DNA from 2 places in the Serpentinicella sp. ANB-PHB4 genome. Region 2 is predicted to be linked to the other one. Evidence: a T-box and tRNA genes for the amino acid it is inferred to sense, from the RefSeq annotation. Region 2 holds a T-box; the other holds one or more tRNA genes.

Region 1 (16,786 bases), on a different contig from region 2:
CCAAAAAGTTTTCCATTTCATTACTCATATTAATTTCCTCCTCATTAATTAAACACTTTTTAATTTATTTATAATTAATTGTATTTGGTTAGCTGGTGCTGATGCACCAGCCGTGACACCAACTGTTTCTATTCCTACTAACTTTTGGACATCAATATCTTCTGGGTGTTGAACATGAAAAGTACTAGAAGGCTTTTCTTCCTTACAAATATTTACAAGCTTTTGTGTATTAGAGCTATGAAAGTCACCTATGACGAAAATCGCATCTACATCTTTAGCTAAGTTACGTGCAGCATCTTGACGTTCTTTAGTAGCGGGGCAAATCGTATCAAATTTTTTAACAATAGTAGCTCGGGTATTTAATTCGTTAGTTATAGTAGCGTATTGATTTTCAGGAAGTGTTGTTTGAGCTACAATACACATTTTTTCAACTCTGGGTACTGATTTTAAACCGTCAATATCATTAATGACAATACCTTGGTTGTTACACCATCCGTTAATGCCAATCACTTCAGGATGGGCCACATTACCAACTATAACAATAGTATAACCTTTTGAGTAATATTCTTTTACGATATTTTGAATTCTTTTAACAAAAGGACATGTAGCGTCAATAAGGTTTAAGTTTTTTTCTTCTGCCTTATCATAAACGGATTTTGGTATGCCATGGGACCTTATAATGACTGTACCTTCTTTAATGTCATTTATGTGATCTATTGCTTCAACACCCTTTTCTCTTAGTTCATTAACCACTAAATTATTATGAATTAAGGGACCTAAAGTGTAAATAGGAGCTTCATTTTGGTGGTTATTTAATTTATCATAAGCTGTATTAATTGCTTTTTCAACACCGAAACAGAATCCTGAGTGTTTTGCTAATACTACTTTCATATTACCTCCTAAATTATTAATTTATAAAAAGATATAACCTATATTATATTCAACAGAATAATACAAAATCCTTTATTATACTATAGGTTTTTCAAAAAAATAAAATATAGTATAATAAATTTAATTAACTTGACAATATTTTATAACAATCTAAAAAAGCTAGTTTTATTAATAATTTAAAATAAGGAGGAGAAGTAGGTTGAAGGAAATTTATTTAAAGGGAGTTCAATTTCAAACGTTTTTAGAAGAAGATTTAAACTCAAATAAAGAAAAAACTTTAGGTATATATAATAACTTTACAATAGACCAAAATTTAAAAAAAGCAATCAGTGATATTAGTAAAGAAATTAATGTATTAGCTTTCGCAGAAATTTGGTGTCCTGATTGTAGAATAAATGTACCGGCGCTACAAATATTAAGGAATACTAATCGAAACTTTGATTTTAGAATTTTGCCAAGAGAAGGATATGAAATACATATGCAAAAGTATGAGTATAAGGGAAAACCAAGAATACCAACTTTTATAATTATGGATAAGGACTTTAATGAGTTAGGCGTTTTTGTAGAACGACCTTCTCTTGTTAAAGAGAGGCTAACTAACGGAAGTGAATCCGATATTGAAATTACAAAAAGAAAATATAAAAATGGGGAATATCTCAAAAATACAATAGAAGAAATTTTAAGCATTATTTTATAGTAGTTGAAAGTTATACTGTGTCACCATGTAAGGAATAAATTAATGGTATATATTACACAAACACTATTACCCTTCAACCGTGAATGATGTCGAATATTATGCTATAATGTAGACATAAATCACTTGAGGGGTGAAATTTTGAGGAGCGCAAAGAGTAAAAAGTTAACTTTGTTTATATTGATTAGTAGTATATTAATTTTAAATTTGGTTGGATGTAACGCTGAAGTAGATTCTATAAATAGTAAAGCAACAAGACAATCTTATGAAAAAGCTAATGCTTTTAATCAAGATTTTAAACAAGAAGATATTAGCTGGGAACCATATAAAATTACGGAGACAGTAAAAGCAATATTTATGACAGGAAATAGTCTCGCCTACAACCAACGTTTTGAAGATTATATTGAACGAACAAATAGGTCAGTTATTAATTCATGGGTAGTAGATGTAAAAGATGATGATGGTATAATGACTTACAAGTCCAATGTACAAATGGCTCAAGATGCTGGAGCAGATGCAAGGCCCAAGGTTAGAGATTTTCATATGAAAATGCAGCGTCTTCGTGAAAATGATATATATCCCATTGCAAGAATTGTTACTTTTAAAGACAAGATAGTGACAGCGCATAGACCTGATCTTGCAATCAAAACTAATACTGAGGAAATATGGAGAGATAATAAAGGAGATTCATGGCTGAATCCATATAACAGAGAAACTTGGGATTATGTAGTTGATATAGCAAAGGAAGCAGCACAAAAAGGATTTATGGAAATACAATTCGATTATGTTAGGTTTCCTACAGATGGGAATCGCAAAATAATAGACTATGGAAAAGCCGCTGAAAATGAATCAATGGCTGAAGCAATTGCTAATTTCTTAGATTATGCTAGGGAAGAATTAAAACCCTACGGTGTTTATGTTTCTGCTGATATATTTGGATTAGTCACTACCGTTGAGGGAGATATGAGATTAGGTCAACAACTAGAAAAGTTAACAACAGCAACAGATATTCTGGCACCTATGGTATATCCTTCTCATTATGCTCCTGGAACATACGGCGTTCCTATTCCAGATCAAGATCCTTATCATATTGTATATACTAGTATGAATACAGCAAGAGAACGGGTAGAAGCCTTAGAGACAGATGAACCAAAAGCAATACTCAGGCCATGGCTACAAGATTTTACAGCATCATATTTAGGGCCTGGAAATTTTGTTCGATATGGACCTAAAGAGGTACAACTTCAAATTGATGCAACTTACGATGCAGGGTTAGAAGAGTGGATTCTATGGAATGCTAGAAATGTTTATAACTGGGATGCACTATTAACTGAATGACATAATCTACAATTAAGCGGGCTTATTGCCCGCTTTAAAAGCGAATGGGGGTGTATTGTCTTAATAGCAACTGATAGACATAACCTTCCAAATGTGGTAAAATATAATTTATTGCAAAGATAAGAGGAGGAGTAAAAAATGTTTAATAGGAAAAACAATTTATTAATGGTTGCTTTATTAATAATAACAGTAATTTTTACAGCTTGTAGCAACACAGATACGACAAGTCAGTCAGATAGATCAGCTAAAGAGGTATTACTTGAAGCCGCACTGAATGATATTAATATCAACAGCCAAGAATTTAAAATGGGCGTTAATGCAAATCTTAACACAAATGTTAACGATCCAGAGTTAACTATGTTAGCTGAAGTACTTAATAATTCAACTATTTCTATTGCAGGCAAGACAGATGTAGATGCAAGTATTACTGAATTAGATTTAACTGTGAATTTTTCTGGTTTAGGAATTAATGGCAAAGCGTTTATAAATGAAGAAGTAGTTGCGCTACAAATTCCAATGTTAGGGATGTTTTTAGATGTTCAAGATGATAGATTAACCAATGGATATATTGTTTTTAATGTAGAAGAGATTATGAGTGAATTCCAAGACTATGAATATGATGCAAATATATCAGACGATCAATACGTTGATATTGCAACCAAGTTTATTGAGATGGCATTTGATATTTTGGATGATGAAATCTTTACAAACAAAGGCAATGAAGAAGTGACGGTAGGTAATAGCGATCTAGAAGCAACTAGAATAAAAGCTGAAATTGGCAAAGACGAGTTTAGAAGTATTTTGAATAATACAATTACGTTAATGACTGAACCAGATTTTGCAGATAATTTATTTGAAATATTGACCTTGTTTGATACAAATATTACAAAAGCGGAGTTTGATAGTGAGATTGCACTTTTATCAATGGAAATAGATGATAATTTAGAAGAGAACTTAGATGAAATTTTTAACGAGATGAGTGAATTTATAGATTTTGAAAACTCTAAAGGGTTAATCGATATGTATATCGACCAAGGACATACAGTAAAAAGCATCATAGAAATGACGCTTAACCTAAAAGACGAAGATGTATCATTTGCACTTGATCTAAATATGACTACGGAGACCTGGAATATAAATGAACCTGTTACTATAGAAATACCTGAACTAGACGAAACGAATTCTATTGACTTGTTTGAATTAATTGGTATTTATTTGGGAAGTTTATTTTTTTAACATATTAAAGTAAATTTTAAAAACCAGTTTGATAGCAGATGTTTTGTTATTAAACTGGTTTTTAAAAACGTAAATGAAGGTGACTTTATGAAACAAACATTATTAATAGCTTTTAAAGATTTAAAAATTATATCGAAAGATCTAAAGCGTTCGTTTATGATTACCCTAGTCTCTATTCTTCTGATTATAACAATTGCTAGTGGATTACAAGTTCTGTTTAAAGAAGGTATTTTTATTAATAAAATGGATGTTATTCTTGTGAATCAAGACACTCATCCTTTATCACATTTTCTCATTGATCAAATAACAGAGGATGAAAATGTAACTTCTATTTTAAACATAATAGAGTTAGACGACCATTTAGAAGCGGAGGAGAGCGTTCGGAAGAATGAAGTAATTGCTGGAATTATAATTCCTAGCGGATTTGTAAATAGTTTAGAAGTTGGTACAAACTATCCTTTGAAGCTCTATACAAATAATTTTAATCCTATTTATTCCCAAATGATAGAGTCTATGTTAGATAGCTACATGAAGAGTGTATCCGCAGGACAGAGTGCTGTAAATGCAGTGTGGGATTATTATGGCAAGATGGAAATACCCCGTGAGCAAAAAATAAGAAAAATAGATACGGTTGTAAATGATATAACGCTAAGAGCATTTTTAACGAGAAATAATATTTTTTATAAAGAAACGATAGAGAATGTAAATAGCATTGATTCTGTTAGATATTATTTTTTCTCTATTCTTATTATTATGATGATGCTTTTATCAATAGCTGGATTAAAAGAACTAGTAATAGAAAAAAAACAAATGGTTTTTCAACGGTTGAGATTAATAGGTGTAGGGGAAATTAGGTACTTATTAGGAAAAAAACTGGCTATTATTATGAAGGTACTTGTTCAATCAAGCCTACTTATTATACTTGCTACTACATATATATCGGAAGGTTTATCAACAGAGCTGTTTTTAATGATTATACTCTTAATTACTATGCTAGTTACCACTGTTTCTATGGGGTTACTTGCAGCGGTCATAATTAATTGTGAAGAAAGGTTTGTAGGCATAGGAAATTCCCTAGTACTTATTATGGCGATAGTTGGTGGGGGAATTATCCCATCTATTTATTTACCACAACAATTTAATCTAGTCTCAAAATTGATGATTAATTATTGGGGTGTAGAAGGATTTATTGCACTAATGACGGATAGAACAGATGTGTTTTATAATATAATAGCTTTATTAATCATTAGTAGTACTGTGTTTTTTATTGGATCGGTTATCCTTCTTGTAAGTAAGGGAGGTGGTGAATAATAATGGAATCCTGGATTATTGCTCGTTATAAATTAAAAAGAATTTTTACGATGAAACAGTTTATTGTATTTTTTTACTTCCCATTAATACTATTTGTTTTAATAGGGTTTATTTTTAGTGCAAATATTACAAGTCAAATACCCATAGCAATTGTAGACGAGGATCAGAGTCAGTATTCAGCAATATTACTAAATTTAATGAAAGATAATGGAGCATTGGATGTACATATTGGGACCTCTGAAGATGTAAAAGAACTAACAAGAAGAAATAAAGTAGAGGGAGCATATATAATTAAAGAGGGTTTTGAAGAACAGATAAAAAAAGATAATTACCCTACGATTTATGTACTTAAATCATCAGCGGCTTTAGGTGCAGATGCTATTAGTGAAATAGTTGCTAGTGGCGTTGTTAGAATTTTAAGCAATACGAGAGCTGCAAATATTATAACTCAAGAATATGATCGGCTAGCTTTAGCTAATTATTATAATAGGGAACAATTATGGCAAGAAGTATACAATACTTCGGAATCATACTGGTATCCAGACCAATTAATGGAATTAAAACATATTCAATTTAATTTAGAAGGGGAACAGGATGATGTGAAATCAAGCTATTCAAGTTTTGTAATACTAGGAATAATAGTTTTATTTTTACCTTTAGCTTTAGGCCCATTATTTACGATGATTATGAAAGAAAGAATAAATGAGACACTGAGAAGAGTATATCTAATTTGCAGTAAAACTAAAATTCTATTGGGTTATCTTATTACAATGACAATTATTCAAGCTATTCAAATTATTTTATATATAATTGTTTCGAGATTATACCTGGGTATAAAGTTTGGTTTATCAAATATAACGTTGTTCATTATTTTATTAATGTATAGCTTCTTAACTTCATCAATTGTGTTAACATTAAGTATTAAAGCTAAGAATTATGTTTTATTAAGTACATACTATACATTAATAGTAGTGATTACTTCCGTAATAGGAGGGGTTTTTTGGCCAATAGAAATGTTAGCAGACCCTTTTCAAAAGATTGCTTTATTAACACCTCAAGGGTTAGTAATGCGAATGATTAAGTTGACACAGTTAAATGAATATAACTATACTGCATTATATGGTTTAGTTATATTGACGCTAAGTATACTTCTTATAGAATATAGTGGGAGACAACTTTCAAAAAATATATAGATCTTTCAAAATAATATTTATGACAATAGAAAAAATGCTATAATAATTTATATAATAAGATAAGTAGGACATTTACATTACTAAATGACAGCGACGCAGGAGGGTGACTATGTTTTTGAATTCAATAAAGACAGGTACGGTTAAAGGTTTGGAAACCACATGGATGCTTGGAAAAGTAATTATACCTGTTTATTTAATAGTAACAGTGCTTGAGCATACTCCGGTTATAGACTGGATATCCAATGTTTTTGCTCCTTTTATGACATTTTTTAACTTGCCAGGGGAAGCAGCAATTATATTGGTGTTAGGAAATGTTTTAAACTTATATGCCGCTATTGGTGCGATTACAGCTATCTCTCTGACAGCAATGGAAGTAACGATTATTGCAATTATGCTTTCATTTTCCCACTCCTTAATTGTAGAGACTGCCGTAACGAAAAAGATGGGAATAAGTGTAAAAAAAGTGTTGTTTGTTAGACTAGGGTTAGCTATTATATTCGGAATTGTAATTGGACAGCTAGGAGGAATCATATGGTAGATGTTATTATGGAGGGGATAATTGGTAGTGCTAAGTCGGTATATTCAATAGCTATAATTGTAATACCAATAATGATTACGTTGGAAATAATGAAAGATTATAAAATATTAGATAAAATTTCTAATGTTTTTAGTTTTATTACAAAGTTATTTAATATTTCTAATCAAGCGATTTTTCCATTACTTGTAGGTTTTATTTTTGGTTTGTCTTATGGTGCAGGTGTTATTATTCAAAGTACAAAAGAAGGAAATATTCCACCCAAGGATCTGTTTCTTATCTCAATATTCCTTATCATATGCCATGCAGTAGTGGAAGACACATTGATATTTGTTGCTGTGGGGGCTAACCTATATTTATTAATAGGCATAAGGCTAATTGCTGCAATCATATTTACCTACACACTATCAAGAAGTGAATCATTTTTAGAGGCTCAAATTACAAATGATATTAGTGTTGAAAATAAGTAGATTTATTATGTTTTGTAATATATATGGGAAAAATTATTATCCTGAAAAGTATTTACAAGTATCATAATATATTATATAATATTCTTTGTCCGGTTTTAATAAGCTGATGTGGCTCAGGGGTAGAGCACTTCCTTGGTAAGGAAGAGGTCGGCAGTTCGATTCTGCTCATCAGCTCCAACTTTAAAATGCAATCTCCAAAATAAGGAGATTGCATTTTTTATTTTATTTTTATTAATAAAGGGTAGGTATAAAAATAAGGTTTTTTGCATTTCAATAACTATAAAATTTTAGAAGGTGATAATATGTTGAAGTTATTAATTAACAGCTTAAAAGACTTTAAAAATACCTATAAAAAACTTTTATTATTTGGATTTATTTATATGGGACTTACAAGTTTTATTTTTGTACCGATAATTGCTTATATCCTAAACCTTGGCATTCGGGCAACAGGGGCTGAATCCTTACTAGATTATCAGGTTTTAAATATAGTATTAAGCTATCAAGGCCTAGTAGCCCTGATGAGCATTATAATATTATCGACAATCTTAATCTTTATTGAATTTGCTGTAGTAATCGTTATTGCACAAAAAAAGTATTTTAACAATAATATTTTGCTTGCTGACGCCTTTGTTACATCAATTCGTAAAATACCCAAATTGTTCGGGATTGGAATATTTCAATTAATGGTTTTACTGTTACTTTTGTTACCAATAATCGATTGGGCTACTGTTTCTTCAACATTAATTGATAATATTAGGATACCTGTGTTTATACAGGAACAAATTACAGCATCATACTTATTTCAAAGCCTATATATACTGTTGCTCGTTTGTATTGGATATATTATTGTTAGGTGGATTTTTACATTACACGAAATAATAATAGAGGGAAAATCTACAAGAAAAGCAATAAAGGGTAGTATGGCATTAACACGTAAAAATGGAATTAAAATTGTACTTAAGTTAGTTTCATTTAATGTCATAATTTCATTATTAGTAATAGGTACGATTGCAATTATTACAGCAATTCCATCATGGCTAAATATAACTGATGAAAGATTCTATATCAATACATTACTGATTACTTTTTCAGGTGCCTTGGCTTTTATTATGACTTTACTTATGACACCTATAAATCTATTGTTTTTAACTAGATTATATTATGCAATGAAATCCAGTAACAACGAGGATATAGTGGATAATTTAAAACCATTCCGTAGTAAGTTGTTGAGGAAATGGGAGATAAAGATTGCTAGATTGTTTAAGTACAGGAAGATAGTATCGGGAAGTATTATTGTAGGGGTATTATTAACAGTGTTATTTATGAACTACATTGTAACTGATCAGGTTATTCACTATGGTAGAGATGTAAAAATCGCAAGTCATAGAGGAGAACTTCATCATGCGCCGGAAAATTCATTAAGTGCAATAAGGCTTGCAATTGAAAAAGGAGTGGACTACGTTGAAATTGATGTGCAACAAACCAAAGATGGCGTAGTAGTGCTAAATCATGATGCAACCTTAAGGCGTGTTGCTGGTGTGCCCTATAGCGTATCAGAATTAACTTATGAAGAGGTTGCACAAGTCGATATAGGTAGTTCCTTTTCCCCTGAGTATAAAGGTGAAAAAATTCCAACCTTAGAACAAGCATTAATGGAGGTTAAGGGTAGAAGTGGCATAATAATAGACATTAAGATATTTGACGCTAATGTTGATATAGCAGAAAGTATCGTGCATCTAATTAAAAAGCACGATATGGTGGATGAAGTGTACGTACAATCCTTTAACTATCCAGTACTACAAGCAATAAGAGAAAAAAACAAAGATATTAGAATTGGACAAATTTTTTTCTTTTCTATAGGAGACTTACTCTCCTTCGATGTTGATTTTTATACTGTTGAACAGTCTAGGCTATCGAATCAATTAATTAATAACGCCCATAAAGCAGGACGTGAAGTTTGGGTTTGGACAGTAAATCAAGAGCAGGATATTAAGAGAGTACTTCACTATAATATAGACGGAATAATAACCGACTATCCAGAAAGAGTACAAAGAGTTATTAGTTTAACAAATAATTAAAAAAAATGAGAATAAGGTGATATGTTGGTACTAAAGGGGGACTAAAATACCGCATCACCATATTCTCATAATTGTATTATTTACACTTTATAGAAAACTATACATATTCTAAAAAATTATTTACTACCTAAGTACTAGCCATATAGGTAAGATCGTAAGACTTATACTTAAAAAGACAAGAAAAACACTTGCGGCTTTAAATTTATTCTGCCACACTTTATATGCATACACTGAAGTGTAGTATGTTAAGTAAAGCCCAAAAGAGATAACTAAAAAATGCATATAATCAGTCCTTTATTTTTTCGATATCAATTGGATCTAATTGCCTTCCAAATGCAGAAATCACTAAATCTATATCAATATTTACAACAGCCTCAGGGTATTGACTCATCCAATCATATTCTTTAAATTCCTCTAGTGTTAAAAACTGCTTCCGTACATTATGAGACCATTGAAAGGGGTCTCCCTTAAACTCTCTTTGAGTTCTTAAAACTAGTTCATCTGCTTTTTTAATAATGCTGCTCCTTATACTTTTTTTAAGTAATTCTAGATTATCTTTATTTTGCACATAATCTACTAAACTAGGAATGCCAGTTATATCAAAAGCTAAAGGAACAGTTATATCGATTATAGGAAAATCACCATCTAAGTTCATTTTAACTTTCGCATTTGCATATTTTCTAATCATACCAGAGACTAGAAAATCCTGATTAATAGGGTCTGGGTAAGTAACTAGTATGGGGTCAGTTTGAACATCAGCTCTTAGTAATAAAGTAAGTCTAGTTTCTTCGCCGGTAAGTTCACCAATCATTTGTCCATCTTTAAAAACTGCTGAACCAACAATTTGAGTAGGATTTCCACCTATCTTTCGGAACTCACCCGGTAAAAAATCATCTTCTGTTTGAGCGGCTTTAGGATCTTCTATCGTTGCTGTAGCATAACTTACTAAAAATAATCCTGCATCTTCTTCCGTTCGTTTAACAAAACTATGTACAGTTGAATCAGGACTTATACCGGTCTGGTGCCAACGACGTCTCATATGCTGGTAAAAAGTATGGGGTCTCTCTTCTAAAACCGGTTTATTGTTTTCAATAAACTCAGAGGCGGATTCCCGGGATACAAAAAAACTTATGTTTCGCCTAAGTTCTTTATCTCTTAAAACCGGAGCAAAAAAATTAAAGAAGCGCTCATCTTTAGCTAGTTCCTCTCCAACTATGATACTCTCCACATGAGAATAAGATATTCGCCTTGATACAGAAGCATTCACAATATCCTTAGCGCTACTTAAATCAGGAATCAAAAATGAAAAAACCTCAGCTTCAGCCTGGGCCTCGCCTTCCCCAGGAGTAGCAGCTTTCGGATTAGCAATTACATATGTAATCTCAAGCATTTGGTTTTCGGCTTTATCAATCCCTATGACTGCAAGTATCGCCCTTTCTTCTAATTCCATTCTATCCCAACATCCTGTTATAAAAATAATTAATAAAAAAAGGATCAGTAGTTTAAAAGTCTTTATTCGCATTTGTCTTCTTCTCCTTTCTATAGGAAATAATCCATAAGAGCAAAGGAATAAACAAAAACATCATCCAACTGTATCTAAGCAAGTAATTGCCCCGGTAATCCAGCATGCTTTCTATACTATTTTCTGGAATCAGACCAATAAAAATAGAAAGACCTGTTAGGGGTAGTATCAAAGGTTCAAATTCATTTAATTTTAGTGTATTGGCAAGAATACTCGCTAGCACATAAAGATAAATAGAAAAACGAATAGCAGAAGCAGTAACCCAAAAGAAAAAAAATAAAGATTCTACATTTGGTATTAGCAAGCCCAGTTGGGCTTGTCGGTGCAAGTGATGAATTGGATGCGCAATATGGGTAGCAGGCATAAAATCAAAAACTAAAATGTAAATAAGCATGAAAACTGAAATAACTAAAGTAGATATAATTAGACCAAAAATACTTCCTTTTTTATAAGATTTAAAACTGTCTACAAAAGGGTAAAGGACAGCTAAAATGATAATATCTCCAAGTATACTACTATGCGCGATTCCTTCCCGAGCTAAAGAAATGGTGCCTGGTCCAAGTAATGGAAAGATATGATCAATATCAAAAAATTCCCATAGAAGTATAATTAGTAAAAAAGCAGTAAATGCAAAATAAGGCAATAGAATAGAGGCAATACGACCAATACCTTCTAGACCTCTGCTTGCTATAAAGTAACATGTGAGCATACCTACGATATAGAGAGGGATCATAGGAGAATCTGGATAAAACATTGTAATAATGCTGTCAGCATAACTTCTAGAGTTAAAGGAAGTACTTGCCAATGCAATAATAAAGAAGGTGATAGCAATTATAAAACCGAGGTATTTACCTGTTAAGTGATATATAATCTCGATTAGGTTCTTATTTTTATACTGCTTAAGAAGCGACAGTAAAGCTAAGAATGACGGTAAAATAGCTATTATAGAGATAATAGGTAGTATCCAAGCGCCTGTTTGCCCTGATCGTAATAAAATACTAGATGTAAAATCAGTGTATTTTATGCCTAAAGTAATGACAACTATTGCAAATAACTCTTTACTTGTTATTTTGCCATTTGAAAACATCATAAAAGACTATGCCCCTTTCTTTGGAGGTTTTTTACGGACAGAATCATTTGGACTTATGTGGGATGGACGTAGCCACTGCTTCCATATCGGCACTCTAATAACATAATCCTTGCTAAAAGAATCATGGGACAAAGGCGTTAAAAAAGGAACACCAAAAGATTTAGCAGTGCTTAAATATGACAGTGTTATTATAAAACAAAGGGCTACACCCACTAAACCTGCTACTAAACCTGCAAGCATAAAAGCAAATCTAGAGATGCGTACAGCATAATTTAGATTTATATTTGCTATTGCAAAGGAGGATAGCCCTGTAATAGCTACAATTACAACAAGTATAGGGCTGATAACGCCTGCTTCAACAGCTGCCTGGCCTAATATAATGGCACCAACAATTCCGATAGTAGGGCCTAAAGGGTTTGGAACACGAAGACCTGCTTCCCGTAATAACTCAAAGGATATTTCTAATAGAATTAGTTCAAAGTAGGCAGGAAAAGGCACATCTTCTCTTGTAGCCATCATTGAAAGCAATAGGTCTGTGGGAATCATTTCTATATGATAGTTTGTAAGTGCGAGATATAACCCTGGTGTAAGTAAAGCGATAAAAAGAGCAACCATACGAATAACCCGGGTAAAATTACCGTGTGCCCATCTTAAATACTGATCCTCTGCTGTATGAAACAGACCCCAAAATGTCACAGGTAAAATTAGGCAGTATGGAGAGTTGTCCATTAAAAGTATAACGTGGCCTTCCTGTAAAAATGCAACAGCTCTATCTGGTCGCTCAGTAAAAAGTGTTGACGGAATTAAAGAATATGGCCGATCTTCTAAATGTTGCTCTAATATACCTATTGTTTGTACATTATCGCTATTAATTTGCTTAAGTCTTTTTTGAATCCGATTTACCAAATCTTTGTCAGCAATGTTTTTCATGTACATTAAAGAGACATCACAAGAATTAGTAGTATTTAGTTCGATAGATTCGGAGATTAATTTTTCGCTTTTTAATTGTCTTCTTATAAGAGAACGATTAACTTGACTAGACTCTACAAATGCTTCTAAGGGCCCTTTAAGAGAGTTTTCACTCTCGGGTTTTTCCACACTACGGTGTTCATATCCAGTCGTATTTAAAGAAAAAATATTATTAAATCCGTCTACAAGTAAGAGGGTTTGGCCTAACAAAGCTTCTTTAACTGCCTTACTATAGTTTTCACAAGCTTTTAGATCTTGAACCTGTAAAATTTCTTTAACAATACTTTCAGATTTATCACTTGGTTCATAAGAGTAGTCCATAACTAAAGGTTTAATAATATGTTCTTCAATAACTTTTCTATCGGTGATACCATCAATAAAGATAAGGGCAGCTTTTTTATTAACTGCTTTTATATAGATTTCACGAATCAAAATATCTTTGTTAAGTGGGTATGAAAAAATTTCTTTTAGGGCTTCAAGATTTTTTTTAAGGTTTCCTGTAATTGATGTTGACCGACAATTGGGTTTATTTTTAGCTTTTTTAAATGGGAAAAATGGTGCCAATACTTTCACCTCAGTTATATGACGTATAAAAATTATCATGTATTAGTATGGACAAGTGTAATTAAATTAATAAATCTTAATTTTAAAAAACACTGTATTAAAGAAATCAATTGATTGATCAGTTAGTTTCTTTAATACAGTGTTTTACATTTTATTGATTCTATTCATTTTTAAAAAGTACGCTTATAAGTTCTTCAATAATTGGATTATTTACACGATAGGTAATTTCCAACCCTTGTCTGTCACCAGTTATAATTCCAGCATTTTTTAGTTTAGCTAGATGCTGAGATATTGTAGATTGTGGAATTGCAAGGCAATCTTGGATTTTAGTTACATTACAGCCTTTGCTATCAAGAAGTCCTTTTACAATACATAGTCTAATAGGATGCCCTAAAGCCTTAAGTAACTCAGCATAATCTTCATAGTTATTACCAGTAAAATAATCCATAATAACATCTCCCTTATTATTAATATATTAAAATAATACGATATACATATCAATCTGTCAAGTTTAAAAAGGTATGTCACTTTAGGCGAACATACCTCTTATACTTAAGAGTAAGCGTTATATGTTATTTGCGCATAGCTTTAATAAGACCTAATGGAATAAATATTAGGAATTTTATCATTCTAAATTTTATTCTCCATCGTAATAATTTAAATATAAAAGGGAAAAAACCAGCTTTTTTCATTATATTTACCTCCAAAAAATAAGATTTTACATTTGTATTTTTAGTATATCTAATCCTAGCAAAATAATGTTGGAAAATAATAGTTTCAGCACATCTAAACTTTTTTGGTTTATAAACTACTTTGAAATATATTAACTTTGTTTTTATAAAGTATTTATAAAGCTATGCTTTAATTAAAGAAGAAAGTTTTAAGTGCTGCTGAGCACCCAAGTGATCGAAAAACCAATTAAAAAAATCAAAATTATAGAAGTATTAACTACTTGTGGAAATAAAGCACGGCTAGATCCAATTATAATACCAACAAATAAATAGGAGAGACTATTACGATACTTGTCATATATACTGGATAAAAACTTAACTAGAAAAAACATTCCTATTATACTACCTAGTCCAAAGCTTAATAGTTTTTCAATATTAACCGATCCAATGTAAAAGAGTATCTCATCATAAACGTTTAATAAAATTAAAATTGAACTACCTGGCAGACCTGGTATAACCATTGCAGCACTAGATAATGCACCTGAAATTAAAATAAACAAATTACTTGTTTCTTGGATACAAATATTATTACTTAGTGGTTCCCTAACACTTACAAATCCAATAATTAAACCAAATAAAAGCATTGTATTTCTATGAATATTAATTTTCTCACATTGTGAAATAACAGATTTTGTAGAGGCCAATAAACAACCTAATAAAAAAGCTAAACTTATATTACGGTAAGATTCAATGAAAATGGTAAAGAGTTTACCACTAATAAATATACCAATAATAGTTCCGATCAACAGAGGTAAATAAGGTCTTATTTTTAGTTTAGCCAAATCCTTAAGCAATCTTTCGTATATACCAAAGATCAACAATACTGTTCCGCCACTCATACCAGGTAAAACCATGACAAAACCTAAAATTAACCCAAGAGTAAATTGTTTCATAATATAACCTCTTTCTTACTGGTCTAAAAAAGTATAAAATAAATATTTATAAATATGGTGTAGCGTTAAGATATCTGTACAAGAAACTTATATATTGTAAAAATAATTTGATTTCATATAAAAATAACTAGAGTATATAGAATACTCTGTATAATGGTTCATCCCTTATTAAATTATGTATAATTATTAATTACAAAAGTTATAAGATTAATTATACATAGATTAGAATCTTTAAACGACTAAGGAGAGCATATGATCATATGCTCTCCTTGAGGTTTAGAACTTATTTAATTCATTTGCAATGGATTCATAAACTTGTATGATTGTAGACTTTTCGTTTTTATTATCACGCTTTGCGAAAATTGGCTTTGAAATTGTAATTTTAATATTGGTAGGTTTTATTTTATTATTATTACTTTCATAAACCTCATGAGAATTATGGATAGTTATTGGGACAATAGGGACGCCTGCTTTTTCTGCTAACTTTAAACTACCAGGTTTAAATGTACCTAATTGATTACTCTTGCTTCTGGTCCCTTCAGGAAAAATTACCATTGAATGTCCAGATTTTAAAATTTCACTGGCTTTATTAATTGTTCTAAGTGATTGTCTAACATCTTTTCTGTCAATAAATACACAATCTCCATACTTCATCCAAGTACTTATAATTGGAATCTTTTTCAGTTCAATTTTTGCTACGAATCCAATAGGCTTCGGGAGATATCCTAATAGGAGAGGGATATCGAAGTTGCTTTGATGGTTACTTACAAATAGTACAGGTCCTTCATCTGGAATATGTTCAATACCAGTAATATCTATTGAACTACCTGTAATATTTATTAATTTCTTAGCCCAGTTTTGTGAAATCTTATGAGTAAATAAACGTTTTTCTTCTATCTGGTTTCTTTTAATATAGCGTTTTGCTTTTGGTATAAATAGTGTAGAGTATAATAAATATAAAGATAAATAAATATAGAATATTATTGTTCTCATTAGTTTTGATGCCTCCCATAGTGAGTTTCAATGATAGATGTATTAATATTATCATAAAAAAAATTTGAATAAAAGCTATAAAAATAAAACTACAATCAAATAAATTTTGAAGAATTAAAATAATTTATAAATTAGGTAGGAAATTTAATTACAATGTAGAATATGTTTAGGTATATAGAGTAAAGGATGATTACAATGAATAGAAGTATAGACATAGCTATTTGTCAAATGTCCGTTACTGATAGCAAACAAAATAATTTAAATAAAGCAGAGATGAT
Region 2 (16,786 bases):
AATGGAAATGAAGTAGAGGAAGTATCCCTTGGACATGGGCCAGTAGATGCAGCTTTTAAAGCAATTGATAAAGTATTAGATGGTAGCTTTACTTTAGATGATTATGCATTAAACTCTGTTACTGAAGGAGAAGATGCACAGGGTGAAGCAACGGTTAAAATAAAGCGCTATGGACGCTTGTATACTGGGCGCGGATTAAGTACAGATGTTGTTGAGGCAAGTATAAAAGCGTATATAAATGCGGTTAACAAAATGTTAAACGATATAGAAGGGCAGGAAGGGTGAGACATATGCCTAAAAAGATTGAAATATTTGATTCAACTTTAAGAGATGGTGCACAGGCTGAAGGAATTTCATTTTCAGTCGATGATAAATTAAAGATCGTTAAAGCTTTAGATGCTTTAGGGGTTTCATATATAGAAGCGGGAAATCCCGGTTCAAACCCGAAAGATCTAGAATTTTTTCAAAAAATAAGAGGCCAAAAGCTCAGCAATGCAAAATTAACAGCTTTTGGGAGCACGAGGCGTGCAGGTATTTCTGTACAAGAAGATCCTAATGTTCAATCTTTACTTAAGGCGGATACTCCTGCAGTTGCAATATTCGGTAAAAGTTGGGACTTTCATGTAACGGATATACTTAAAACAACATTAGAAGAAAACCTCAACATGCTAAAAGACACTATTTCGTTCTTTAAACAACAGGGAAAAGAAGTTATTTTCGATGCAGAGCACTTCTATGATGGATATAAAGCAAATCCTGAATATGCTATGGCTACGTTAAGGGCTGCTGAAGAAGGCGGTGCTGACTGGTTAGTATTATGTGAGACAAATGGTGGTGCGTTTCCTGATGATATTTATGAAGTAACAAAAAAGGTTGTCGAAACCTTCAACGTTAGCGTTGGTGTTCACTGCCATAATGATAGTGGTATGGCAGTTGCTAACTCGATAATGGGTGTGGAAGCAGGCGCTGTTCAAGTTCAAGGAACCTACTTAGGTTTTGGAGAAAGATGTGGTAATGCAAATCTAAGCACGATTATTGCGAATCTACAAGTAAAGAGAAATTATAATTGTATATTAGATGATCAAGTACAGAATCTTACACCAATAGCAAGATATATGGCTGAAATTACTAATATTTCTGTAAATGAAAGAGAGCCATACATAGGCAATTCTGCCTTTGCTCATAAAGGTGGTATGCATATAGATGGGGTTAGTAAATCAAGCAGTTCCTTTGAGCATATAAATCCTAAAAAAGTCGGAAATAAACGAAGATTTTTAATGTCAGAAGTTTCAGGTAAAAGTACGATTCTTTCGAAAATACAAAAAATCAATCCTAATATAACGAAAGACTCTGCAGAAACTCAAGCGATTATAGATAGGTTAAAAGAGCTTGAATATGCTGGATATCAATTTGAAGGTGCAGAAAGTACTTTTGAGTTAATTATAAGAAAACAGTTAGGTAAATATAGACCATTCTTCGAACTTATTCATTATAAAATCATTGGAGAACAACCTGCAGACAGTTCAGATAGTTCTTCAGCATTAGTAAAAATAAATGTGGATGGTCAGGAAGAATTAACTGTAGCTGAAGGTGCTGGACCTGTAAATGCTTTAGACAAAGCACTAAGAAAGGCCTTAGAGGTATTTTACCCACAAATAAAAGATGTATGCTTGACGGATTACAAAGTTAGGGTTTTAGACACAAAAACTGCTACTGCATCTAAAGTTAGGGTGCTTATTGAGTCAACAGATGGCCGCAATATATGGAGTACAGTTGGGGTATCTACAGATATTATTGAGGCAAGTTGGATTGCATTAGTAGATTCCGTTGAATATAAACTGATACAGGATATAGAGGAAAAAGTAAGAGCTTACATGTAAATATAATTGAATTGGAGGTATTTTATAATGGGAATGACAATGACACAAAAAATATTAGCAGCACATGCTGGCTTAGATAGTGTAAAGGCTGGACAACTGATTCAAGCGAATCTAGATTTAGTCCTAGGAAATGATGTAACAACCCCTGTTGCAGTTAAAGAGTTTAACAAAATTGGTGTTGATAAAGTTTTTGATAAGAAAAAGGTAGCAATTGTTCCTGATCATTTTACACCGAATAAAGATATACAGTCAGCTGAACAATGTAAATTTATTCGTGAGTTTGCTCATGAAAAAGAGGTAGAAAATTATTTTGAAATTGGAGAAATGGGTATTGAGCATGCGTTAATCCCTGAAAAAGGTTTAGTTGTACCTGGAGATGTTGTCATAGGAGCAGATTCACATACATGTACATATGGAGCCTTAGGTGCTTTTTCTACAGGAATAGGAAGTACAGATATGGCAGCGGGTATGGCTATTGGGCAATGTTGGTTTAAGGTACCAAGTGCAATTAAATTTGTTTTAACAGGAAAACCTCAGAATAAATGGGTAAGTGGTAAAGACATCATTCTTCATATCATTGGAATGATCGGTGTAGACGGAGCATTATACAAGTCTATGGAATTTGTTGGAGACGGAATACAACATTTATCAATGGATGATCGTTTTTCAATGGCAAATATGGCCATAGAAGCAGGAGGGAAAAACGGAATATTCCCAGTTGATGAAAAGACCTTAGCGTATGTTAAGGAGCACGCTACAAAACCTCATACGGTTTATACTGCGGACGAAGATGCAGAGTATGATGAGGTATATGAAATAAATTTAGCTGAGATAGAGCCAACTGTATCTTTCCCACATTTACCAGATAACACAAGAAAAATCACAGAAGTAGGGGAAGTAAAAATTGATCAAGTTGTAATAGGTTCATGTACAAATGGACGAATTGAAGATATGAGAGTAGCCGCTAATATATTGGCGGGTAAAAAAGTTGCTAAAGGTGTTCGTGTAATAGTGTTCCCAGCAACGCAGAAGATATATCTTCAAGCCCTAAAAGAAGGCTTGATTGAAAAGTTTGTTCAAGCAGGAGCAACTTTTAGCACACCAACCTGTGGACCTTGTCTAGGTGGACATATGGGTATTCTAGCTAAGGGTGAGAGAGCGATAGCAACAACCAATAGAAACTTTGTTGGAAGAATGGGACACCCTGAATCAGAAGTTTACTTATCAAGTCCAGCAGTTGCAGCTGCATCAGCTTTAACAGGAAAAATTACTAATCCAGAGGATATAGCATAAAGGGGGAAATATAATATGAAAGCAAATGGAAGCGTATTTAAGTATGGAAATAATGTAGATACTGATGTTATTATTCCGGCAAGGTACTTAAACACATCAGATCCAAAAGAGCTAGCTAAACATTGTATGGAAGATATAGACGCAGATTTTGTAAATAAAGTTAATGATGGAGACATAATTGTAGCTGACAAAAACTTTGGATGTGGATCATCTAGGGAACATGCACCATTAGCGATTAAAGCATCAGGAGTATCCTGTGTTATTGCCTCAACTTTTGCAAGAATATTTTATAGAAATTCTATTAATATCGGACTGCCAATATTAGAGTGTGAAGAAGCAGTAAAGAAAATAGATAATGGGGATAAATTAGATATTGACTTTAAAGCTGGTGTTATTAAAAACTTAACTAAAAATGAAGTATATCAAGCAGAACCTTTTCCAGAATTCATACAAGGTATTATGGCAGCTGATGGATTAATACAGTATATTAAAAATAATCTTAACAAGTAAATCAAATACGGGGGAATAAAATATGAAATATAATATAGCGACGATTCCTGGGGATGGAATTGGACCGGATATAATAGAACAAACAATATTAGTACTTGAGAAAGTAGGGCAAAAGTACGGACATGAGTTTGATTTCACAGAAGTGCTTGCTGGTGGATGTGCTATTGATGCTAAAGGAGAACCTTTACCAAAAGAGACCGTAGAAGTTTGCCAGAAAAGTGATTCAGTTCTTCTAGGTGCAGTAGGTGGTCCAAAGTGGGATAATTTACCTGGAGATGCTCGACCAGAACAAGCTCTATTAGGATTGAGAAGTGTACTTGGTCTGTTTGCTAATCTAAGACCAGCTTTACTACATAATGCACTAAAAGATGCTTGTCCTTTAAAACCAGAAATTGTTGGTGATGGCATTGACATTATGGTTGTAAGGGAATTAACTGGTGGGATCTACTTTGGGGATAGAGGTAGAAGAGCTGAAGGAAAAATGGGTGAAGAAGCTTATGATACCGAGGCATATAGTGTTGGAGAAATAAAGAGAATAGCTAAAGCTGCTTTTGATATTGCAATGAAACGTAATAAAAAAGTAACAAGTATAGATAAAGCGAATATTTTAGAAAGCTCAAGACTTTGGCGCTCGGTAGTAACAGAAATGGCAAAGGATTATCCAGAAGTTTCATTAGAGCATATGTACGTTGACAATGCCGCAATGCAATTAGTTAGAGATCCAAAACAGTTTGATGTTATCGTTACAACAAATATGTTTGGAGATATTTTGTCAGATGAGGCGAGTATGATTACAGGCTCAATTGGAATGTTGCCTTCAGCAAGTCTTGGAGAAGGTGGACTAGGAATGTATGAACCAATTCATGGATCAGCTCCGGATATTGCAGGGCAAGACAAAGCAAATCCTATAGCAACTGTGGTATCAGCAGCTATGATGTTAAGATATTCATTTGGTTTAGATAAAGAAGCTGATGCAATAGAAGCAGCGGTTACTAAAGTCCTGGATCAAAAGTATCGTACTGGAGATATAATGAGTTCGGGTATGAAAATGGTTGGAACAAACGAAATGGGTAGATTAATTATAGAAAATATATAAGCGTGATCCTCGTCCTTACAATAGTAGGGACGAGGATAATATTATCTGAAACAATAAACCTTGACTGTTAATATGAATGCGGATTAGGAGTGATTACATGCGAAGTGATAGAGTAAAGACGGGCGTTGAACGAGCACCCCATAGGTCATTGTTTAAAGCAATGGGCTATACAGATGAAGAAATAAAAGCACCTTTAATAGGTGTTGTGAATGCAAAGAATGAAATTGTGCCAGGACATATTAATTTAGATAAAATTGCAGAAGCGGTTAAAGCAGGCGTCAGAATTAAAGGTGGAACACCAATTGAGTTTCCAGCAATCGGTGTATGTGACGGTATTGCCATGGGGCATGTAGGTATGCATTACTCTTTAGCTTCAAGAGAACTTATAGCTGACTCTATAGAAGCTATGGTAATGGCTCATGGTTTTGATGCACTAGTTATGATACCTAATTGCGATAAAATTGTTCCAGCAATGCTAATGGCGGCAGCAAGAGTAAATATTCCAACGGTTGTTGTAAGTGGTGGACCAATGTTAGCAGGGAAAGTTAGAGAACAAGAAGTTAGCTTATCAAATGTTTTTGAAGCGGTTGGATCAGTAAAAACAGGAAAAATGACAGAGGATGAACTTTCTGACTATGAAGATCATGCATGCCCAGGTTGTGGATCTTGTTCTGGTATGTTTACAGCAAATAGTATGAACTGTTTAACAGAAGTGTTGGGCATGGGTCTGCCTGGAAATGGAACAATTCCTGCTGTATATGCTGAAAGAATCCGTTTAGCAAAAAGAGCTGGTATGGCAGTATTAGATATTCTTGAGAAAGATATAAAACCAAAGGACATCATGACAGAAAAAGCTTTCGATAATGCACTCACAGTAGATATGGCCCTTGGATGTAGTACCAACAGTATGCTCCACTTACCAGCTATTGCTTATGAGGCAGGTATTGACTTAGATCTGGAAAAAGCGAACGAGATTAGTGCAAAAACACCTAACCTGTGCAAATTAAGTCCTGCAGGACCAGACCATATTGAAGATTTGTATGCTGCCGGAGGTGTTGCAGCAGTTATGAAAGAACTTACTAAAAAAGAACTACTACATGTTGACTTACCAACTGTGACAGGGAAAAGTATAAAAGAAAATATTCAAAGTGTTAACAATTTGAATACCAAAGTTATTAGAACCATTGAGAATCCATACAGCAATACCGGCGGGATTGCTGTATTAAAAGGTAATATTGCACCAATGGGATGTGTTGTAAAAAGATCGGCTGTAGCGAAAGAAATGCTTCAGCATAAAGGACCAGCACGAGTATTTGAGTCTGAAGAGGATGTTATAGAAGCGATATTAGGTGGAAAAATTAATAAAGGTGAAGTAGTAGTGATCCGATATGAAGGGCCTAAAGGTGGACCAGGTATGAGGGAGATGCTATCACCGACATCAGCACTAGCTGGTATGGGTTTAGATAAAGATGTGGCATTAATTACAGATGGACGGTTTAGTGGAGCTACAAGAGGAGCCTCCATTGGACATATATCACCAGAGGCTGCAGAAGGTGGACCAATTGCCCTTGTAGAAGAAGGGGATATGATTGAAATCGACATAAATAATGGTACAATTCACCTAGAAGTAAGTGAGGAAGCACTAACAAAGAGAAAAGAAAAATGGGTAGCACCTGAACCTAAAATTAAAACTGGATACTTGTCTAGATATGCTAAGTTAGTGACATCTGCAAGTACCGGAGCAGTTTTAAAAGTATAAATATATTAAGGGGGAGAACAATGCGACTAACAGGAGCAGATATTTTGATTGAATGTTTATTAGAGCAGGGCGTAGATACTGTATTCGGCTATCCTGGTGGTGCTGTTTTAAATATATATGACTCACTTTATAAATATCAAGATAAAATAAAACATATATTAACGGCTCACGAGCAAGGAGCTTCTCATGCAGCGGATGGGTATGCCCGTTCAACTGGGAAAGTAGGTGTATGTATCGCTACATCTGGACCAGGAGCTACTAATTTAGTGACAGGGATAGCTACAGCTCATATGGACTCAGTACCTATGGTTGCGATTACCGGAAATGTACCTTTGTCTCTACTAGGAAAAGACAGTTTTCAAGAGGTAGATATTACAGGGATTACTATGCCCATAACAAAGCATAATTTTATCGTGAAGGATGTAGAAGATCTAGGTGATATTGTACGAAAAGCATTCTATATTGCTCAAGAAGGAAGACCAGGACCTGTACTTATTGATATTCCAAAAGATATCACTATTCAGATGACAGAGTATAGCAATCAAAAGCCTAAAGAGGTCAAAAGAAATACTCAAAATATAGAACAAAAAGATTTAGAAAATGCAGTAAATCTTCTTAAGAATGCAAAGAGACCATCACTTTATGTAGGTGGGGGGGTAGTAACCTCTGGAGCTTCTGAAGAATTGGTTACTTTAGCTGAAAAATTACAAATACCTGTAACTTCAAGCTTAATGGGACTTGGTGGATTTCCAGGTGGACATGAGCTTTTTACTGGTATGGTAGGTATGCATGGAACAAAAGTATCTAGTCAGATTGTTACAGAATGTGATTTATTAATTGCAGTAGGAGCTCGTTTTAGTGATCGAGTAATTGGAAAAGCGGATCAATTTGCTGCAGATGCACAAGTTTTACAGATTGATATAGATGCAGCTGAAATTAATAAAAATATCTTAACGACCCATCATGTTGTCGGGGATATTAAAGAGGTACTTGTTAAGATAAATGATGGTTTATCACCACAAAAACAAACAGACTGGATAAATCGACTTAAAGAGTTGAAAAATACTTATGCATTAAAGTACTGTAATGATGGGTCGCTGAAGCCACAGTTTATAATAGAAAAGATATCGGAATTAACAAAAGGAGATGCAGTTATAGCAACAGAGGTAGGTCAAAATCAAATGTGGACTGCTCAATACTATAAGTTCCAGAACCCTAGAACATTTTTATCTTCAGGAGGCTTAGGAACAATGGGGTATGGATTAGGCGCATCTTTAGGAGCAAAAATGGGCATGCCTGAAAAGACAGTATTTAATATAGCCGGTGATGGATGTTTTGGAATGAACTGTAACGAGCTGGCAACTGCGGTGACTTACAACATTCCAGTTATAATCGTAATATTAAACAATCGTGTCTTAGGCATGGTTCGTCAGTGGCAAAATATGTTTTTTGATGAGCGATATTCAGAAACTAATTTAGAAGATCGAGGAACAGACTTTGTAAAATTAGCAGAAGCTTTTGGGGCAACTGCATATAACGTAAAAGAACCAGAAGAAGTAGAACAAGTATTGAAAAATGCTTTAAGTGTAAATGGACCTGTAGTAATAAACTGTGAAATTGATAGAGAAGAAAAAGTTTTACCAATGGTACCACCGGGTGCATCACTTAAAGAGATAATTGTAGAATAACTTAGAAATAAAATGATAGAAAATTTATACTTTCTATCATTTTATTTTTTTTTGCACATATTTATAAAAGGTATAAAAGAAAAAGGGGGATTTGAAATGTACGTAGATGATTATATTAAAAAAACAAAGGACAAGTACAGAGTAGGGGATAAACTTAATATCGAAAACTATTCTAAAAAGAAAGAAGAAGGAACTATAGTACAAATTACAAATTACTTTGCTGTAGTACAGTTTAAAAATTGGAAAGAGTGCTTTCATTGGCATGACCTACATATAAGGAATATAGAACCAAGACGACCTAATTAATAAATAATGCAGGGGTTGTGATATTTCTCACAAACCCTGTTATTTAATTGACATTTAGGTATTGCAATACTAAAATACTAATATAACCAATTATTACTTACCGATTGATGTGAAAAAATCAATCAAATTATATTAAATGGAGGGATAAATTATGAGTATGTTTTGTTATCAATGTCAAGAAGCTGCCAAAGGAACAGGGTGTACAGTAAGAGGTGTATGTGGAAAAACTTCTGATGTGGCAAATTTACAAGATTTATTAATTTATACGTTGAAAGGGATTTCAATCTATAACCTTGAAGCTAAAAAAGCTGGAGTAAACAATGAAAGAGCAGATAAGTTTGTAATGGAAAGTTTATTTGCAACAATTACAAATGCAAACTTTAGCAATCAAGATTTTACAAATAGAGTTAAAGAAGCGCTAGAAATAAGGGAAGAAATTAAAACACAACTTAAAAATGAAAATGTTAATTTAGAAGCAGACCTTCATGACAGTGCATTATGGTACGATGATACAAGAGAAGGATTTGAAGCAAAAGCTAGAGAAATTGGCATTTTATCTACTGAGAACGAAGATGTTAGATCTTTAAGAGAGTTAATGATATATGGTGTAAAAGGTATGGCTGCTTATGCAGAACATGCATTTGTATTATCACATAAAAAACAAGAAATATTTGATTTTATGCAAAAAGCTTTAGTTGCAACTACTAAAGATGATCTATCAGTAGATGAACTTGTGGCATTAACAATGGAAACAGGGAAATATGGTGTAGAAGTAATGGCTATGCTAGACGAAGCAAATACATCAACTTATGGAAACCCTGAAATAACAAAAGTAAACATCGGCGTGAGAAATAATCCGGCTATTTTAGTAAGTGGTCATGACCTAAAGGACTTTGAACAACTTTTAGAACAAACAAAAGGAACTGGTGTTGATGTATATACCCATAGTGAAATGTTACCTGCTAACTACTATCCAGCATTTAAGAAGTATGATCATTTTGTTGGAAACTACGGGAATGCATGGTGGAAACAAGATAAAGAATTTGAGTCATTCAATGGTCCAATTTTAATGACAACAAACTGTTTAGTACCTCCAAAAGCTTCATACAAAGACAGAGTATATACAACTGGTGTTGTTGGCTTTGATGGACTAAAGCATATAGAAGGAAAAGATGGTGCAAAAGATTTCACTGAGATTATTGAATTAGCGAAAAAATGTGATGCTCCACAAGAAATTGAAAAAGGTGAAATAGTAGGTGGATTTGCACACAATGCTGTCTTAGGCTTAGCAGATAAAGTGGTAGAAGCAGTAAAAACCGGTGCCATTAAGAAGTTTGTAGTAATGGCAGGTTGTGATGGTAGAATGAACAGTAGAAACTATTACACAGACTTTGCAGAGCAATTACCACAAGATTCTGTTATATTAACAGCAGGATGTGCTAAATATAGATACAACAAACTTAATTTAGGTGATATCGGAGGCATTCCTAGAGTATTGGATGCGGGACAGTGTAACGATTCTTATTCATTAGCAGTTATTGCACTTAAGTTAAAAGAAGTTTTTGGATTAGAAGATGTAAATGAACTACCAATCGCGTACAACATTGCATGGTACGAGCAAAAAGCAGTTATTGTTCTTTTAGCTTTACTTCATTTAGGCGTAAAAAATATTCACTTAGGACCAACACTACCGGCTTTCTTATCTCCAAATGTAGCTAATGTTTTAGTAGAAAACTTTGGAATCGCTGGAATTACAGATGTAGAAACAGATATTGAAAAAATGGTACTTTAAGAATAACATCAAGAAAGTTACAAAGTGATATAAAAATAATGAAAAAAGTATGGTGAATCTAATTCGCCATACTTTTTTCATTCAGTAAATTAAATTATTTTAAAATCTTTTAATATATAAAATTAAATAAGTTCTCTAGCAACATCAGGGTGTAGTTATTAATTTTCAAGTTTTGTAGATATAAAATGACTAAGGTGCTTTTTCTTTAAAAAAGCAACAATCTCATCATTTGCTTTGTCTAATACATCATCAAAAATGCAATGTCTAAATGAACATAAATTACAATTAGTAGGACACTTTTTTACATTTATGGGGCCTTCGACAGTTTCAAAAATATCATAAAAGGATATTTCATCTGGAGATAAATTAAGTTTAAATCCCCCTTTAGGTCCCCGTACAGAACGAATAAAACCTGCTCTCACTAATCTTTGTAATATTTTTGATAAATGAAATTCAGAAGCCGATGTTTCCTTTGCAATTTCCTTAACATTAATTAGATCTTGTTCTTTTTGTGCAATTAAAATCATGCTATGAATTGCTAATGTTGCCATTTCAGATAGATTGATAATTCCAGACATATGTAGATCCTCCAAATTTGTTTGTAAAAATGAGATTTGATAGTATTATTTTTCAAATATAACACAATGCCTTCTTTTATATAAAAATTTATATATTTTAATAAGTTAAATCGTAAATACCTTTATTTTGTATATAGAATATGATTAAAAATTAAACATATACTACTAATACAATAGAAAGGAGTGAAGAAATGCAGTTGTTATCTATTGTAACAGACAACGATGTAAATTTACTACAGTCAATCATCTATAACGAGATAAAAGCCTTGCGAAATGAAGGTGTTTTTATAGATAAAGAAATAAATAAAGATAAGCATTATTATATACTAAAATATATGGTTGATACAGAATCAATAAAAGATTATCCAAAAGAGGATTTTAACAATAAGTTTGCTTATTATATAGCCAATGCATTATGTAAATTTATAAGAGCTGGTGAAGAAAAAAATGTATTCGAAGATATCATTAATTACGAATATAATTATTTTACTACATCAGAAAAAAAAGATATACTAACCCGGGCTTTAGATTTGGTGAAAAACCAAAAAAAATTAAAAGAATTATTTTTGGAAATTAATAATGAATGCATAACAAAGGAACTAGTTGATTATTTAAAAACCAATAGCCAAATTAATATAAAAGGCCTAATAACCTTTAGGTTAAAATCATATTCTGACTCCCTAAAAGAAGTAGTGGATCAGGCAGTAGAAGATTTTCTAATGGACAAAGAGTACAATGAGTTTATTAAGCTATTAAAATATTTTGTGGATATACAAGAACCAAAATTAGAAGTAGTTAACATATATCTAAAATCAGAAGGAAAATATAGTTTATATGACCATACAGGAAAAGAAATAAATAACGATTATCTTAGGATTATTGCCCAAGAAATGAACGAAAAAGATGTCAATTATGATGACCTTTTAATCAGTTCTTTAATTACAATTGCACCTAATGAAATAATTATCCATAAAACTGAAAAAAATAGTGAAGAAATAACAAAGACGATAAAACGAATTTTTATGAACAAAGTCCAATTGTGCGAAGGCTGTGAATATTGTATAATTAAGTCGAATGTAAAAAAAGAGTAATTAAAAACTCCAGAAACTTCTGGAGTTTTATTAACAAAAGAAGGTGATCATTTGACGATAACATTATTAACAATGAGTGCTATTGGGGCAATTATAGGTTGGTTAACGAATCTGCTGGCTATTAAGTTATTATTTAGACCATATGCACCGATTAAAATTCCGGTATTTAATTATTATATTCAGGGGTTAATACCTAAGAGAAAAAATGAGATTGCAAAAAGTATAGGTAAAATAATTGAAGAAGAACTATTATCCGTAGATGATTTAATTGCTAATTTTCTTCAGACTGAAAAAAAAGAATATGTAATAAATATTATAAAAGTAAAGGTTAAACAAACAATACAGGATAAAATACCAAGTCTAATACCATCTGGACTGGTGTCCCTAATAGTAAATTATATTGATGAAGTAATTGAGGAAGAAGCCGAAAATGTCATATTAAATATAGTTGAAAGTATCGCCAGTGATCAACAGAATATAATCCAGATTTCAAAAATTGTAGAAGAAAAAGTGAATCAGTTTTCTATGATCCAACTAGAGGAAATTGTTGTACATATAGCGAAAAAAGAGCTTAAGCACATTGAAATGCTAGGTGGGGTATTAGGTGCAGTAATAGGTATTGTTCAAGGTTTAATTGTGACATTTATATTATAATTTCAGTAAAAAAATTTTTCGAATCATTTCATCACTTGACAAAAGTGTATATAAAAATTATAATTTAGCTAAAAATAACAAGCGTTGACTTGGGATAAGTAAGTTTAACCCAATACTCAGAGAAAGATCACCTTGGCTGGAAGTGTTCTTGTATATGGCAAACTGAAAACTACCCAATAGCTGTTTTTTAGTAGCAGATATCTCTGTGAAAGAAAACCGTTGACTACGATATCAGTCTAACATTAAGTAGGATTATAGGGAACTATAATCAAATTAGGTGGAACCGCGGGTATACTCTCGTCCTTTATTAGTATAGGATGAGAGTTTTTTGCATTTAAAATAATAAACCAAAAATATAGTCTTATGAGAAACGGAGGAAATAAAAATGATAACAATCACATTAAAAGATGGTACGCAAAAACAAGTAGAGAAAGGCACAACAGTATATCAGATTGCCAAAGATATCAGTGAAGGATTAGCAAGGGTTGCAATAGGTGGAGAAATAAATGGAAAAAAAGTTGACCTGATGCATAAGGTAAATGACGATGTAGCGCTTAACATATTAAGATTTGAAGATGAAGAAGGCAAAGAATTTTTAAGACATACAAGTTCCCATGTACTAGCGCAAGCAGTAAAAAGGCTATTTCCAGGCACAAAATTAGCTATTGGACCAGCTATAGAGAATGGATATTATTATGACTTTGACACAGATCATCGTTTTACCCAAGAGGATTTAGAAAAAATTGAAGCTGAAATGAAGAAAATTGTTAAAGAGAAACTTGAATTAGAACGATTCGAACTCTCGCGGGATGAAGCCATAGCATTAATGCAAGAGCAAGGGGAAGACTATAAGGTAGAATTAATTCAAGATTTACCTGAAGATGCAATTATATCTTTTTACAAACAGGGTGAATTCGTAGATCTTTGTGCTGGGCCACATGTACCAAGCACTGGGAAAATAAAAGCAATAAAACTTTTAAGTGTTGCCGGTGCCTACTGGCGAGGGGACGAAAAAAACAAAATGCTTCAAAGGATATACGGAACTTCATTTGAAAAGAAAAAGGATTTAGAAGAATATCTACATCGGCTAGAAGAAGCTAAGAAAAGGGATCATCGAAAACTAGGAAAAGAGCTAGACTTATTTAGTCTACAAGAAGAAGGTCCAGGGTTCCCATTCTTTCACCCAAAAGGAATGGTAATCAGAAATATGTTAGAAGATTTTTGGAGAGATGAACATGTAAAAAGAGGCTATGAAGAAATTAAAACGCCAATTATTCTTAACGAAAGTCTATGGCATCAATCAGGACATTGGGATCACTATAAAGAAAATATGTACGTAACGAAAATAGACGATCAAGATTTTGCTGTCAAACCTATGAACTGCCCAGGATCAATTTTAATGTTTAAAAGAAAAATGCACAGTTATAAAGACCTACCAATAAGGATGGGCGAACTAGGTTTAGTGCATCGACATGAATTATCCGGAGCGCTACATGGACTTATGCGAGTTAGATGCTTTACACAAGACGATGCGCACATATTTATGCTACCTGATCAAATAAAAGATGAAATTATGGGTGTTATAGATTTCGTTGATTATTTTTACAATATCTTTGGGTTTAAGTATCATATAGAATTATCTACAAGACCTGAAGACTCAATGGGTACAGATGAAGAGTGGGAATTAGCAATTAATGCCTTAGAAGATGCATTAAAAGAAAAAAATATTCCATATAAAGTTAACGAAGGCGACGGAGCTTTTTACGGGCCTAAAATCGATTTTCACCTGGAAGACTGCCTAGGGAGAACATGGCAGTGCGGGACAATACAATTAGATTTCCAAATGCCTCAAAGATTTGATATAAATTATGTTGGTGCAGATGGTGAGAAACATAAACCAATTATGATTCACCGAGTTATTTTTGGAAGCATTGAAAGATTTATTGGAATTTTAATCGAGCATTTTGCTGGTAAATTCCCAACATGGTTAGCACCTGTACAAGCGAGAATATTACCAATTACAGATAGACAATTAGAATATGCAACACAGCTAAAAAACAGGCTTATAAGTCAAGGTATTAGAATAGAAGTAGACACTCGAAGTGAAAAAATTGGCTATAAAATAAGAGAAGCACAGCTGTCAAAAGTACCTTATATGCTTATAATAGGTGACAAAGAAATGGAAACAGAAACGATAGCTGTTAGATCCAGGGACAAAGGTGAACTAGGAGCTATTGAAGTATCAACCTTTATAGAACAAGTTAAAGAAGAAGCAATCAATAAATCACTATAAATTTAAAATAATACCCTACAATAAGCTATGTTGTAGGGTATTATAATTTAAATAACAGTGGCTATTGTAGTTTTTTAGTAAAATAACTTGGAAAAGAATTTAACAATTTTTGACGTTCAATTGGATCTAATGGCAGGTAATACTTCAATTCTAGACAAGTAACAAAGTTAGGTCCTTTAGGAAATTGAAATATTTTTTGCAACCAACTTTGTTTTTTGTTTTTGGACATTATTTCAACCACCTTTCATAAGCGTGCTTTTATTTAGTATATTAACAAAAGCGAAACTTGTGCAGGTACATGTGTTAAATATTTTCACATGGTTTTTCTAAGGTTAAAAACTTTACAGCACTTCACTAAAATGGTAAAATTTCCTTTGAGAATTTTAAAAATTACTTGGGGGGAACAGAATGGAACAATCTATAGACCAATCAAATAACGGACTATCTTTTTGGGGAGCAACATTTTTATTAGTATTTTATAGAGTTCTAATTGGTTTTTTAGTAGCCATGGCTGGTGCTACAATATTAGGGATTGTCGGGGAGTATCAAACCATATCTGAAGCACAGTGGTCTAGTATGTTCAGTTTTTTTCTAGACATAGTGGCAGAGCCTTTGATTATTCTTTGTGTTTATTATAGTGCAAAAAAGAAAGGACTTGAAAAGCTAAATTATGTTGGTAACGCTAAGACTCAATCTTATTTATGGATTATTATTGTTTTTTTAGGCTATATAATGTTTTTTAAAAATACGATTGCCTTGCCTTTAGAAAGAATAGAAGTATCTCAATCCTTTATAGAAGCGATGGAAATAAGACTTACAGTACCAATACTTTTTATGTTTTCTGTAGCCGTATTAGCACCGGTTTTTGAAGAAATATTATTTAGGGGTATTATTTTAGAGAGTTTTTTAAAAAGATATAAAGAAGGATACTCAACCATAATATACAATATATACGATAGAGGGTTTAATCTAATACATTTTTTAATAGGCATACTGCTTTTAACATTATCAGTGCTATTTTATATAAAGAAGCCTTATTTAATCACTAAGAAAGTAAAAACCCTAACATAATTAAATTAAAGGCGCTATAGAATTATTCTATAGCGCCTTTAATTATAAATGGTAGACAATATGTTATTAAACTGCCTCTAATTCTTCATTATCTTTTGGTATATCTAAAAGTTTATCAAGCTCCTCGGCACTTAAAGTTTCTTTTTCTAATAATGCTTCAGCAACTTTAGTAAGGTTTGACTGATTATTTTGAAGGTACTTATAACATTCTTGATAACAATGATCAACAATCTTATTCACTTCTTTAGTAATTTTAAATCCAAGACATTTAATCATCTCTGGACTATTATACATGTAGCCAAGTTCACTCATGCCATACTCACAAACCATTTGCATAGCCATTTCTGTAACTTTTTTTAGATCGTCCTTAGCGCCAGTTGAAATATGTTTAAATATTAAATCTTCTGCGGCTTTGCCTCCGAGCATAACCATTATCTTATTACAAAGTTCATCTTTAGTCATAATATAACGATCATCCTGGGGCATATGAATTACGTAGCCTAAAGCTTGGCCTCTTGGGACGATAGATACTTTTTGAACCATGTCTGTTCCAAGTAGTTTTGCTACTAACGCATGACCTGCTTCGTGGAAGGCAACAATTTTTTTCTCTCTTAACAATATAGTAGAATTCTTAACCTGTAGACCAGCCACTACTCGTTCAATTGCTGCATCAAAATGCTCAGAAGTAATCGTTTTTTTATCCTGTCTAACAGCAATGATAGCAGCCTCATTGGCTACATTCGCTAAATGAGCACCGCTCATACCATGGGTTTTA

Evidence for each region. A T-box is a leader RNA that pairs with one kind of tRNA and senses whether it is charged. The one in region 2 lies ahead of thrS (threonine--tRNA ligase), so its partner is inferred to be a tRNA-Thr.
Region 1: it has a tRNA-Thr gene. The T-box ahead of thrS (threonine--tRNA ligase) is inferred to sense a tRNA for this amino acid. The anticodon was not compared.

What each region holds. Positions count from the first base shown of each region.
Region 1 is NZ_JAVKGO010000001.1:467,457-484,242, reverse strand. It holds gene rpsA (30S ribosomal protein S1) at 1-28, opposite strand, end outside; gene ispH (4-hydroxy-3-methylbut-2-enyl diphosphate reductase) at 49-891, opposite strand; gene RH915_RS02555 (thioredoxin family protein) at 1,091-1,588, shown strand; gene RH915_RS02550 (putative glycoside hydrolase) at 1,727-2,923, shown strand; gene RH915_RS02545 (DUF6583 family protein) at 3,062-4,159, shown strand; gene RH915_RS02540 (ABC transporter permease) at 4,247-5,470, shown strand; gene RH915_RS02535 (ABC transporter permease) at 5,473-6,663, shown strand; gene RH915_RS02530 (nucleoside recognition domain-containing protein) at 6,773-7,201, shown strand; gene RH915_RS02525 (nucleoside recognition domain-containing protein) at 7,195-7,668, shown strand; tRNA gene RH915_RS02520 (tRNA-Thr) at 7,771-7,845, shown strand; gene RH915_RS02515 (glycerophosphodiester phosphodiesterase) at 7,971-9,746, shown strand; gene RH915_RS02510 (Ger(x)C family spore germination protein) at 10,033-11,268, opposite strand; gene RH915_RS02505 (GerAB/ArcD/ProY family transporter) at 11,249-12,358, opposite strand; gene RH915_RS02500 (spore germination protein) at 12,365-13,891, opposite strand; gene RH915_RS02495 (ArsR/SmtB family transcription factor) at 14,052-14,339, opposite strand; gene RH915_RS02490 (undecaprenyl phosphate translocase family protein) at 14,772-15,515, opposite strand; gene RH915_RS02485 (lysophospholipid acyltransferase family protein) at 15,792-16,508, opposite strand; gene RH915_RS02480 (carbon-nitrogen hydrolase family protein) at 16,704-16,786, shown strand, end outside.
Region 2 is NZ_JAVKGO010000010.1:13,981-30,766, forward strand. It holds gene RH915_RS08695 (2-isopropylmalate synthase) at 1-285, shown strand, start outside; gene cimA (citramalate synthase) at 291-1,880, shown strand; gene leuC (3-isopropylmalate dehydratase large subunit) at 1,908-3,173, shown strand; gene leuD (3-isopropylmalate dehydratase small subunit) at 3,189-3,683, shown strand; gene leuB (3-isopropylmalate dehydrogenase) at 3,706-4,779, shown strand; gene ilvD (dihydroxy-acid dehydratase) at 4,877-6,538, shown strand; gene ilvB (biosynthetic-type acetolactate synthase large subunit) at 6,559-8,226, shown strand; gene RH915_RS08730 (hypothetical protein) at 8,323-8,532, shown strand; gene hcp (hydroxylamine reductase) at 8,684-10,324, shown strand; gene RH915_RS08740 (RrF2 family transcriptional regulator) at 10,483-10,902, opposite strand; gene ytxC (putative sporulation protein YtxC) at 11,094-11,993, shown strand; gene RH915_RS08750 (DUF445 domain-containing protein) at 12,045-12,647, shown strand; T-box leader at 12,723-12,955, shown strand; gene thrS (threonine--tRNA ligase) at 13,033-14,940, shown strand; gene RH915_RS08760 (CPBP family intramembrane glutamic endopeptidase) at 15,349-16,011, shown strand; gene ftsH (ATP-dependent zinc metalloprotease FtsH) at 16,078-16,786, opposite strand, start outside.